Regions from separate parts of the Saccharicrinis aurantiacus genome, predicted to be linked through region 1. Evidence: riboswitches for the same ligand, from Rfam matches in the RefSeq annotation. Region 1 holds a riboswitch; each other region holds the start of a gene.

Region 1 (3,180 bases):
CCACTAAAAAGTAACGACAAGTTTGTTGTAAAAACAAGGGTTGAACTTAAAGGAGTTAAGTATATCTTTCATCAAGACATATATCGCCTCAGCGATAATAAAATTTGCTTAAAAGGCATTGTGACAACCACTAGTTTAATAAATGGGAAGCTTGGTATTTCTGAAGAAATTATTAAACCATTACAAAATATTATTGATCAACGATCATAAAACAAAAATCCCAGTGAAGTTAACTTCACTGGGATTTTTTATATTTTCAAAATCGCTTTGAGAACGATTCTATCTGAACAAACACTTACCAGGGTTCTCACCTACTAATATTTCTTTATCTTCTTCGTTTAGACCATAACTGTCAAAAACAACTACTTTATCTTCATCAGAAACAGTAGCAAAGAACTCTGCACTCCTACTACTTACACTTATTGCATCAAATACCTTTGTACTATATCTATCTTCAGGAAATAAGATTTTCGCTGAAGAAAGGTCATCTTCACTAATTCGCATCGAGTATGTACCTTCATTTATATAATATAGAGTGGTTCCTCCAAGAGAAATAGCTATACCATCTCGTCCTTTACCAACATATCCACCAAAAGGATAATTAGTAACAGTGCGTTCACCCTCCTCGTTTGTATTATACGAGATACGGACTAAACCTGCGTTTGATTTTGGACTTTCACCTTCACCTTCGCACAATACCCACAAGTTACTATGCACATCAATAACCATATCTACTGGATTAACTAATGTTTCAATCTTAACAGTATCGATAGTCTGATTTCTCACTAAATCAACAATCATAATACCATTTTCAAGATCACTTGTATTAGCAACATAAACCAACTTACCTTTATCGTAAGCTATTTTTGTAGGATTAATTCCAACTTTAATGGTTTCTTTAATTGAAAGAGTTGTAGCATCTATTTTCAAAAGTTCTCCTGAGGTCATTTCATCTGCTCCTGCTATTGTAGCATAAACAAAGGTATCAGAAACACAAACCACATCTGTTGCATTAGCCACTGACGCTGATGTCATTTCTGATTTAAAATCATCGAGGTTCACTTTTTCGATAACAGAACTATTCCCCTCCGACATTAAAAAATACCCTTTTTCCGATCCGAAAGAGGCCGCCAACATTTCTCCTGTTAATGGTCTATCATTTATTTCGTTAAAAAGCTCGTTGGTTAAAGTATCTGCATGATAATGCGTAACACTTCCGTTTGCACTACCACTACCTTGGTTCATTACAAAGGTTCCTACAATAGAGGTTTCTTTACCATAGTTGGAGTTGTTGATACTGCATGAAACAGATATTACACAAAAAACCAATAATATGCTTGGAAAAAAATTCTTCATTCTGATTATTCTGATTTTTTAAAACGTACTAACAATATAATTTTCAAAGTGCAAATATAAGATTACCTATTAATTAATGTGTAATATCTATGAAATTATTAAACATCACCAATTAAGTTTAAATTAATAGCCCATCGAGAAGAGAATATTTATATAGAAGATATTTTCATCTTTTATACCTAAACATTAGCACGGAATAAAAACATCAATTATATTTGCGCAAAATTTTGGTTCCATAATTTTTATGGATTAAAAGGGAATCCGGTGATCACTTTAGTGAAATTCCGGAGCTGTACCCGCAGCTGTAAGTTTCTAAACAATTATTGCATCTCACACCACTGTTAATACTATTAATGGGAAGGTAGCAATAATAAGAAACGAGCCAGAAGACCTACCAAATATTGTTTAACAAAAGCTTCGGGAGCTAGGCTGTTAAGGATATTCTTAATTGAAGGTCTTTTCTATTTCTCCCCTTGCGTTTATGATTTTTTCAGATGTATATAAAATTAGGCATTTGCTTAGTTATTATTGGACTTTATTCATTTCAATTATTCGGACAGGACACATTTTCTGAAGAAGAGTCGCTCTTTTTAGCAGGCTTAGATACCGTATATATTGATAATGTAGATGTAGTAAGTAAAAAAATAAACCTATATGAGGTTGGTGGTAAAAAGGAAACGTTTACGCCAATGCAAAAACAAACAACAGAGGCAGGTAACTTAAGTGACTTAATATCAAGATACCAGCCCATATACGTTAAATCTGATGCTGGCGGACTTTCTTCCATTCGAGTAAGGGGTACTTCAGACAATCACACCTCTGTTAAACTTAGAGGATTAGAAATAAATTCTCAAACCCTAGGAAGTTATAATTCAAGTAATGCTCCTGTATTTTTATTTGATCAAGTAGAGTTAACCTATGGTAGTTCAACAGCTACAAAAGGATCTGGCTCAATAGGAGGAAACGTAAACCTAGGCTTAGAGAACAAATATAACGCAGGAGTTAACTCTGAGGTAAAATTAAGCGCTGGTAGTTTTGGTGAATACATGGCTGGTGCTAAAGTATTTGCAAGCAATGGCAAATTCGAATCAATATCAAGGTTAGCTTATTACGAAAAAGAGAATAACTTCCCATTTACCAATACATCAAGCTACGACTTTGAAAAACAAGAATTTCCAAGAGACACACAAAAAAATGCACGCATAGAAAACCTCAATTTCATACAACAACTTAACTATAAGTGGAATAAAGACAAAAGCATTTCGTCCGTAATTTGGTTGGCTAAAAACAGACACGAAGGTCAACCTAACATGAATGAAAATCAAAACCCGAACACCAGATACCTTGAGGATGAAAACATACGAACATGGGTGCAATTTGACAACATAACAAATGGCATAAACTATTACATAGGGGCTGGATACGTTTTTGATAATGCCATTGACTACAATAATAAAGCTCAAAAAATAGCAACTCAACGAATTATTGCCGAAACAGGTGCATCTAAAGAGTACAATAAAATAAGCGTTAAAGCCGGAATGCGCAATGTTTATATTAAACCTGATGTATATGCTTATGATGAGAATATAGATGAGAATAGGTTTTCCGTATTTGCTTCGCTACTTTATAAGCCATACCCTTGGTTAAAAACTACCTTAAATCTAAGACAGCAAGTTGTTACTGAGTTTAACGCACCATTCACTCCTTCCATAGGGTTTGATGCCCGCCTTTGGTACAATTCTCAGAGTATAATATCTGTTTTAGGAAGTTTACAAAGAGCATATAGAATCCCCACTCTGAATGATAGGTTTTGGGGTCAAGATG
Region 2 (3,180 bases), on a different contig from region 1:
AGATTAATAAAATTGCTCTTGTTGCAAAAGAGGCTCGGCTAAATATAATTAAGGATTATGAGGTAGTTGAAAAAAAGCTAGTTCATATTGAATCTGAGATTATTGGTATTGCACGCTGTTTTAATCCTAAATGTATCACAAATAACCAAGAGGTAACTACACGATTATTGTTGGTTGAAAAAGAACCTTTGGCTTATAAATGCCATTATTGCGAAAAAATTACCACTGAAGAACATCTGGAAATCATATAAGATTCGAACAAGAAATACATAGTAACTCCCATGATATTTATTATTGTGGGAGTTTTTGTTGATACTAAAATTTCCCTGTACTATTTTTGCAGCGCATTAAACACAAGTAAATATGGCTAAAGTTGATTGGCGACCTGGGAACATGGTTTACCCATTGCCCGCAGTAATGGTAACTGTAGGTGATAAACCCGAGAATTATAATATTATAACAATTGCTTGGACAGGGACCATATGTTCCGATCCGGCTATGTGTTATATTTCAGTGAGAAAAGCCCGTCACTCTCATGCAATTCTAATGGAAACTAAAGAGTTTGTGATTAATTTAACTACTAAAGATTTGGCTTATGCTACGGATTGGTGCGGTGTAAAATCAGGAAGGAAGTACGATAAGTTTAAAGAAATGAAACTTACTGCAGGTAAGGCAAGTATTGTAAAAGCTCCAATTATTGAGGAATCACCCATTAGTCTTGAATGCAAAGTAACTCAAGTTATTGAACTGGGAACACATGATATGTTTATGGCCGAGATAGTTAATGTTAAAGCCGATGATAAATATCTTGATGATGAAACAGGTGCTTTTTCATTGGATAGCGCAAACCCTATTTGCTATTCCCACGGACACTATTTCGAAGTGGGGGATAAGTTGGGAAAATTCGGTTTCTCAGTTCAAAAAAAGAAGAAGAAAAAAACAAAGAAATAAGCTGCTATTGTTCAGTAAAATATAAATACTCTATTTATGTTGTACTACCAGTAGAATAGATCATAGCAAAGAATTGTTGCATTGAAAAGAATAATGTAGTTTTGCAAGCGAAAAGATAATAGGTAATGATTGAAAAATCTAGGGAATCCTGTGACTGTAAAAACAGAATTCAGGAACTGTACCCGCAGCCGTAATCAGCCAGTATGGCGAGCGTTAACCACTGATATATCGGGAAGGTGCTCATAAATGAAAGTCGGAAAACCTACTATTATCAGCATTCATTCACCTTTCGGGAAATAGAAGAAATAATGAGTAAAAGTATTTTAGTATTAGTGATTTTTAGTGCCTTATTATCCTGCACTAACTCCTCAAAAAAAACAAATAGTAGCACAGTTGATGTTGAGCCAGACTCAGTGTACGTGCCTACTTATGCAAAGCAGTTTGTAATAAAGTATTTTCAGGATTACAAAATTGTTGAGGTAAATGACCCATGGGACGATGCTGCTCCTAAGCATCAAATTGTTTTATCCTCCTCCTCTGAATATCTGAAGAAAAATATAGATGCCATCCAGGTACCCTTAAAGCGATGGGTTGCTGTTGCATCAACTCAAATTAGTTATGCCGATAAAATTGAGGGGGCTATGGATGCACTTGTTGGTATGGCCGAACCTCAATATGTTAGTAATCCAACAGTAGTAAACGGTTTAAAGACCGGTGCAGTGCGTAATATAGGCACTGCCTTTGCACCTGATTTAGAGTTACTCATTGATATTGATCCAAATGTTATGATGATTTCTCCTTTTAAGGAGGATTTTTATGGTCCAATCCGACAGGCAGGAATTAAGCTGGCGATGAATAGCAGTTATCTCGAAAATACACCGCTTGGTAGAGTAGAGTGGTTGGTATATGTTGCTGCCTTCTTTAATAAGGAGCAAGAAGCAATTGATGAAGTACATAATATTGCACAACGTTACAATAATGTAAAGTCATTAACCCAAGAATTGACAGATAAACCAACGGTTGTAAGTGGTAAAATATACCAAGGGGTTTGGTATGCAGCAGCAGCGCAAAGTTACAACGCAAATTATTACGCTGATGCAGGAGCAGATTATATTTTTAAGGATAGGCCGGGTACGGGTTCTTTAAGTTACGATTTTGAAACCGTTTATAATTCAGGGGCAGAGGCCGATTATTGGGTGTTGTTGGTAAATTATAACGGAAATTATTCTTACGAAGCTTTAAAAGATGAAGATGTTCGTTATAAGGATTTTGATGCCTTCAAAAATAGGAAAGTATTTTTCTCAAATACTGGGAAATCACTTTTTTATGAAAAGGGGTTGCTAGAGCCCGATGTTGTTTTAAGTGATATGGTTAAAGTTTTTCACCCTAATTTATTACCTAATTATACGCCATGCTATTATAAAATGATGACTAAAGAGTAATATGCAAGCTATTGATACTAAAAATAAAAAGAGTGTAATTTTTGGCTTGTTACTATTTCTGTTGCTGGCTTTATTTGTAATAAATATATCCTTGGGCTCAGTTTATATACCTGCCGAAAAAGTGCTTAAATGGCTAGTCGGTATGGGTATTGAAAAAGAAAAATGGCACAATATATTATTTAATACACGTTTACCACAGTCGTTAACCGCAGCTTTTGCAGGAGCAGGTTTAGCAGTAGGCGGACTGCAAATGCAAACCTTATTCAGAAATCCTTTGGCAGGCCCCTCCATACTTGGTATTAGTGCGGGTGCGGGTTTAGGTGTTGCTGTAGTTGTATTATTGATGGGTGCCATAAACGGAACGGCTTTGAGTGCATTCGGCGTATTCGGATCAGTAACAGTAACAATGGCAGCATTTGTTGGCGCAATGGTTATTTTGTTTATGGTTTTGTTTTTAGCTCGAAAGCTAAAAAATAATGCCATGTTACTTATAGTGGGTATTATGGTTGGGTATGCTTCAAATGCCTTAGTTGGTTTAATGCAATTTTTTAGTACCAAGGATGATATACAGGCTTATGTAGTATGGGGACTAGGCTCATTCGGAAATATATCATGGGAAAAACATCAGGTTTTTATACCCGTAATCACACTTAGCTTGTTGGCATCTCTATTTCTAATTAAACCATTAAATATATATCTACTTGGCGAGAACTATGCCGCCAATTTGGGTCTCAATGTTAAGCGCTCGCGTTTGCATATTCTCATTGTTGTAGGTATGTTAACTGCT
Region 3 (3,180 bases), on a different contig from region 1:
GATCTTTTATCTAGATTTGCTCTGCTCATAGGATTTATCTCAATAATAGTATTTGGCTTATTAAATTCAATCCTCTTTATCAAAAAACGAAGTAGCTTTCCAAAATTAATGATCGCCTACTTTATTTACTTTTTACTTTTTACTTTATTGGTTAGTACAATTATGTATTTTAGCTTAGGAGAAAAAGCACTCTTTTTAATAGGTTTGTGGCCTTTTATTAATTGCTGTATTTGGATTCCTTATTTTTTAAAGTCAAAACGAGTAATGGAAACTTTTACAAATAGAATAAAGTAACATCATGATAAATAAAATCTAATTAATACATTATCAAATGACATATATTTCATTGTAATGTTTTATATTTTAGCTTGACACATAGTTATGAACACTCTCCTCTGAGACACAAGCAAATCTCTCTGAATTTTAGATAATTTACTCACGGACTTCAAATTATTGCTCTGAAGCAGCTACTGCTTGCTCTGAAATTGCAAAAAGATACTCTGAGCGTTGCTAAAACTGCTCTGAGAATACCATAATTTACATTGAGACATAAAAAAAAGTCCCCGAGGAAGGGTAAGACCTACTCGGGGACTAGTAAAATAAGGGCTTTTGAGAATATTAACTAAGCACGTATTTCTTTTTCTTATCAGGATTATCCCAAAATATAAAACGGGCATACTCGCGCACTTCCCTATTTATATTAAGCAATAGCGTATATGCCTTATCGCGCAATACTTTAGATTCTGAGCTGCCATCACTATCACCATTGGCAATAGCCAATATTTCAGAAAGACTATGCGAAGTACTCCTTGAAACATCAAGCACTTCAAGATTAAAATTAATATCTGTTAGCGGATCAGGATATTTTTGTCCTAACACACCTAACTCTAATAAATCTTGAACCATATCAGCATTCCCGCTTCCTTCACGTATCCTACGCACCTTTTTCATTACATTAGGTAGTTTACGGTAAGCAAAGGTAAAATTACGCAACAAGTGCTTTTGTAATTCATACCCCTTAACACTTTCAATAGACCACTTTTGCTGTGCTTCCTTTTGGGCACGGTACTCGCCCATCCATTCTGCCTGGCAAAAGCGGAGTGCTCCCGCCAAGGGTTTAAGCTGCTCAATTAGGGTAGCATCCATTCCTACCGCTGTAAACGCCTCAACATCTTTGGCGGCCTCAATGGCTAGGGTTTCAGAATCAGCAGCAAGCTCATCGGCTGGAATTCTTAATTCAATAATTTCATCTGCTTTAACAGCATCAATTTTTTCTTCCCATAGTTCAAAATCACTTTGAAAACTCATATTTTATTCAATTTTAAATAAATATATTGCGGCAATTCCGTCGGCCTCTTCTTCCAAATCCATGGGTCCAATCAAGGTAGGTTGATGACCAGCCGACGGTTTATTACTGCAATACTTAAATTAAATTTAATAAAATAGATTAATATTATGTTGCGTTTTTAGAAGTTTTATTTTTCAACATCACACTAATAATGAACCAATAAGCTCTTGAAAACAGGACCTAGCTATACTAGAACAAGCTATTTGCATACTCGCGGCAACATTTCTTAGCACTTCAATCTGGAATTAATATAAATTAGATAGGATTTAGTTGGTTCTTTTGTTCCGAAAATATATTTGTTTACGTTTGCAGTCAAATAGGTGAACAATTAATGCGTCGCATTTTTTGTTAAAAGGGAATGCCGTTAAAATCGGCAACAGTGCCCGCTACTGTAAGTCTCACGTTCTTAATACAAGAACAGGCGTTTTACAACATACTCATTACCATTGCCAAGTTGGCGAGAAGGTTTTTGTAAAACAGAGATAAGTCAGGAAACCTGCCTATAGATTATACTAATGAAACTTCCGGGATAAGAAGTTAGTTTGTGACATTGAAATCCACATACTAAAACCACATTGCTTTATTGGCTATAAAGTAGTTATGGCATTCCCTCAGGTTTCAGTTTATAGAATATTTTAAACTGATCATGAAGACGAAAACTGTATTACTATTACTCATTTTGTGCTTGGGGCATCATCAGCTTAGTGCTTCTGACATTAAAGGAAGAGTGCTGAACAAGCATAAGCAACCCCTGCCCTTTACAACCATCAGTGTAAACCCAGGAGAACTTGGGGCTATTTGCGACAATAATGGAAACTTTGTATTAGAGAATCTGAAAAATGGTACTTATAATTTAACCATATCCTACCTTGGTTTTAATACCATTAAAAAAACCATCAACCTTAAAAACAAAGACTTAAACCTAAGCTTCATCCTTGAAGAAAACGACGAAAATATTGCAGAAGTAAGCGTTACCGCAGATAGGTATGCACGCGAAGTAAAAATGCAAAGTGTGGCTGCCGTTAAAGTTGATCAGCAATTTATTAGCGAAAATGCTTCGGGTAGTTTAATGCAAACGCTGAGTAAAATACCCGGCGTTAGTTCTATTGATGTGGGCTCATCGGCTTCAAAGCCGATAATTAGAGGCATGAGTTTTAACCGTGTGGCCGTAATTAATAATGGCGTTAAGTTAGAAGGTCAGCAATGGGGCGAAACACATGGACTTGAGCTCGATCAGTATGCCATTGAAAATGTAAAGGTGATAAAAGGCCCAGCCTCTATACAATTTGGTAGCGATGCCTTGGCCGGTGTTATTGAAATATTGCCCTCAAACATACCTGCTCCCAATAGTACGGTTGGCGAGGTGAAATTAATAGGTAAAACCAACAACGACCTTGTAGGAACTAGCTTTTTAATTAAGCAACGTAAAAATAAATATTACTATACATTGCGAGCCACTTATCTCGACTTTGCCGATTTGATGGTTCCTAAAGATTCTATTGAATACAACACCTACAATCTTATCCTTAACAACAATGTAAAAAACACGGCTGGACGCGAGGCTGCCATCACAACGGAAATAGGCAAACTGTTTGATCGGGGGAATACATCGTTTCAAATCTCAAACCTCTATCGAAAAACGGGCTTTTATGCCGATGCCTTTGGGGTGGAAATTAGAACACAAATTCCCATAGATCATGATGCAAGTAAACGCGATATCCAAATTCCGTATCAAATGGTAAATCACTTTCGAGTTTCGAACCATACGAGTATAAATTATGGCGAGAACCAGCTAAATACCAATATTGCCTATCAAAATAACATCCATAACG
Region 4 (3,180 bases), on a different contig from region 1:
GTATTTTTGATAAAGAAACTGCTGCCAAATTTAGAACTAATGTACTTGAAAAAGGAGGCACTGAAGATCCAATGGTATTGTATAAAAACTTTAGAGGACAAGAACCAAACGAAAAAGCTTTATTAGAAGATAGAGGGCTTTTATAAAATTCAAAATATCGAAAATTTTAGCTTCGTAATTAAGGGCATTCAGAAATGGATGCCCTTTTATGTTAATAATACCAAGAAGAATTTCGCCTTAACTCCCCATCTTTTCCTCTTACCCAATTTGGTTCTGCTTCGGATATTCGAATTGGAAATACGGTATTAATTGCCTTTTGCTTTTTTGAAGATAAAGAACCATAAGTAGTCCCAAATTTCTTTTGAGCCAATTCTTCTCGCAGTTCAGCATATGCTTTCTCTAACTCATTCTGAACATCGATATAAAACCCATACGTAACATCACGATCTGTTTGTATTGAAACAACTGCTATAGACACTTGAGTATCTCCGAAAAAGTGCACACGCTTTGAACGTTTACTAGGCAACCAAGACTCATTGTTAGGGTTTGCAATGTATTCCTTCGTTAGTTCTTTTAAATCAGATAACTTTCTTTCTTCTCCTTTAACTAAAATAATATCACCACTCTTTACCCATACTGTAAAAAGATTCCTATCTGTCCACGAAGTACAAACTACCAAAACAACGAAATAAGACACCAAATAACAATAATATTTTTTTGACATAAACCACACTTTTTAGGAGACTAAATCTACAGATAATTCCTACAAAAGAAAACAATACTATTTTTACTCTATCACTAAATTCAGAATACCAACACTATAGAGGAATATTTTGGACAACTTTTAAATAAATCCGTTTAATAACATTGCCAAATAGATAAACATTACATACATTTGTTTCAGATTTTGGAAGTGCAAATATTTTATTTGCCAAGGGAATTAGGTGAGAATCCTAAACAGTACCCGCTGCTGTAATCTCTAGCCGTTAGGCTAATCTTTTAATTAACATGTCACTGTTGCTCCCAAAGCAATGGGAAGGCAATTAAAGGAGGAGTAAGTCAGAATACCTACCAATAATCAATATTTGAAAGTAGCTTTCGGGAGTTAAAGCAAAATCGGTTAAGTACCTAGGGTACTTTCTATCCGTAAATTATATCCCCACGCATTTTCAAAAACATTTTATTGCAACAACGTAGACCGATATGCCAATTGGTCGAATCTAGTATTATCTGTATAACAATGTTTTTCAAAGAAAAGCGCTCCAAAGGGGGTGCTTTTTTTTATTCATACTGTCAGGTTCATTAATTTATACGACAATAAGAATAAACAACTAATACTAGCATCATGAAAACATTATCACTAATAGCCGCAATACTATTAAGTATTAATATTTATTCGCAAGAAAAAATTAAAGCCATAGATGCAAAAGGCATAGATATAGGAAGCTACATTAATAATTTTAAGGCCACTACGGATAAGGGCGAATTGTTTTCGTTAAACGATGCTTTAAAAGATGGCCCTGTTGTGATTATATTCTATCGAGGATTTTGGTGCCCTGTGTGCAACAAACATTTGGCTGCAATGCAAGATAGCTTACACTTAATTGCAGATAGAGGTGCACAACTAATAGCCATATCTCCAGAAAAACCAGAGTATCTTAATATCATGAAAGATAAAACTGGTGCCAAATTCACACTTCTTCATGATGAAAATTACGAAATATCGGATACTTTTGGTGTTACCTTTACTCCTTCTAAAACAACGCGAACCATTTACAATATAGCTTTAGGTGCCAAATTAAAAGAAACACATTCCGACGAATCAGAACAACTACCCATACCCGCCACATATATTATTAATACAGATGGTACAATCATATGGCGCCATATTGATCCGTATTATAAAAACCGAGCAAACGTAAAAGATATTCTTAATAATTTGCCAGTTATAATAGATACTAATCCATTATATTAAGATTAAACCACCCAAGATCTTATTTAGAAATTCTGCACAAATGGCTTAATCTAATTAATAGATATACATGATAATATGCAAATACTTTTGATGGAACTACAAGAGCTTTTTCAACAATTACTATATCCATTATACTATTTATAATATTAAAATTACTATCTTAAAACTTCGAAAATCAAACCCTTATATTTATATGAGACATTTATTCTTCACTCTACTACCTACCTTTGTGTCCATTGCAATTATTGTTGTTAACATCTATCTCATTAAACGATTCTACGGTTATTTCATCAAAGAATTAAACAAACCTTTTTATGCAATGCTTTGTATTGTACTATTCTTTGTAGCTACAAGCTTCTTAATGATTAGACATGAAATGGGGAGCTTTAGCGATTCGCAATTTATTATTGCCTCCGTATTAATGGGAACATTAGCATTCTTAGTATTCGCTGTTGTATTAGTAGACATTGTATTAATCTTCATACATATTGAGCCCAAATACGCAGGTATCGTTGTATTATCTACCACCCTTTTGATTATTGCTTACTCTATTTGTAATGCATCACACACACGTGTAAAACATCAGGAAATAAAAATAGAAGGCCTAAAAAAAGAATTACACATAATGCACTTATCTGATATGCACATTGGTCCATTTAGAGGGCACGAATTTGTTAAAAACATTGTAAACAAAACTATTGATGCCCATGTTGATGCAGTTGTAATAACAGGCGACTTATTTGATGGCGTTGTTGAATTAGACAAAAACAGCATCGCTCCCTTCAAAAAACTAGATGTTCCCATATTCTTTATCGAAGGTAATCATGATATTATTATAGGTTCAAAAAGGGCGAAGGAGGCTGTACGGGAAATTGGAATTACGGTTCTTGAAAACGAAATATTCAATTTTGAAGGAGTACAACTTATTGGACTTAATTACATGGCAGAGGACGACTCTGCATATTACAAAGAAGAACATATTGAGGATAAAACAGCTGAAAGAAAAACCATAAAAAGCGTATTGGATGATTTAGTATTAGACGATAATAAACCTAGTATTTTGCTACACCATAGCCCTGCTGGCATTAAATATATCAATGAAAAAGGTATTGATTTATTTCTTTCAGGACATACGCATGCCGGGCAATTGTTTCCATTTACCTGGCTCATTAAATTAATTTTTAAATATTCGTATGGCTATCATA

What was found. Region 1 has a riboswitch for cobalamin ahead of QMO11_RS15855 (TonB-dependent receptor). Riboswitches for the same ligand answer to the same signal wherever they lie in the genome.
Region 2: another riboswitch for cobalamin. It lies ahead of QMO11_RS13620 (ABC transporter substrate-binding protein); the one in region 1 lies ahead of QMO11_RS15855 (TonB-dependent receptor).
Region 3: another riboswitch for cobalamin. It lies ahead of QMO11_RS02840 (TonB-dependent receptor); the one in region 1 lies ahead of QMO11_RS15855 (TonB-dependent receptor).
Region 4: another riboswitch for cobalamin. It lies ahead of QMO11_RS08115 (peroxiredoxin-like family protein); the one in region 1 lies ahead of QMO11_RS15855 (TonB-dependent receptor).

Annotation. Positions count from the first base shown of each region.
Region 1 is NZ_CANLCN010000015.1:13,864-17,043, forward strand. It holds gene QMO11_RS15845 (acyl-CoA thioesterase) at 1-210, shown strand, start outside; gene QMO11_RS15850 (YncE family protein) at 280-1,356, opposite strand; cobalamin riboswitch at 1,568-1,769, shown strand; gene QMO11_RS15855 (TonB-dependent receptor) at 1,851-3,180, shown strand, end outside.
Region 2 is NZ_CANLCN010000011.1:63,528-66,707, reverse strand. It holds gene pyrI (aspartate carbamoyltransferase regulatory subunit) at 1-251, shown strand, start outside; gene QMO11_RS13625 (flavin reductase family protein) at 364-951, shown strand; cobalamin riboswitch at 1,031-1,235, shown strand; gene QMO11_RS13620 (ABC transporter substrate-binding protein) at 1,260-2,393, shown strand; gene QMO11_RS13615 (iron chelate uptake ABC transporter family permease subunit) at 2,395-3,180, shown strand, end outside.
Region 3 is NZ_CANLCN010000001.1:780,049-783,228, reverse strand. It holds gene QMO11_RS02850 (DUF3857 domain-containing protein) at 1-294, shown strand, start outside; gene QMO11_RS02845 (hypothetical protein) at 619-1,308, opposite strand; cobalamin riboswitch at 1,650-1,866, shown strand; gene QMO11_RS02840 (TonB-dependent receptor) at 1,995-3,180, shown strand, end outside.
Region 4 is NZ_CANLCN010000005.1:205,319-208,498, reverse strand. It holds gene QMO11_RS08125 (M3 family metallopeptidase) at 1-146, shown strand, start outside; gene QMO11_RS08120 (biopolymer transporter ExbD) at 212-724, opposite strand; cobalamin riboswitch at 892-1,090, shown strand; gene QMO11_RS08115 (peroxiredoxin-like family protein) at 1,346-1,975, shown strand; gene QMO11_RS08110 (metallophosphoesterase) at 2,169-3,180, shown strand, end outside.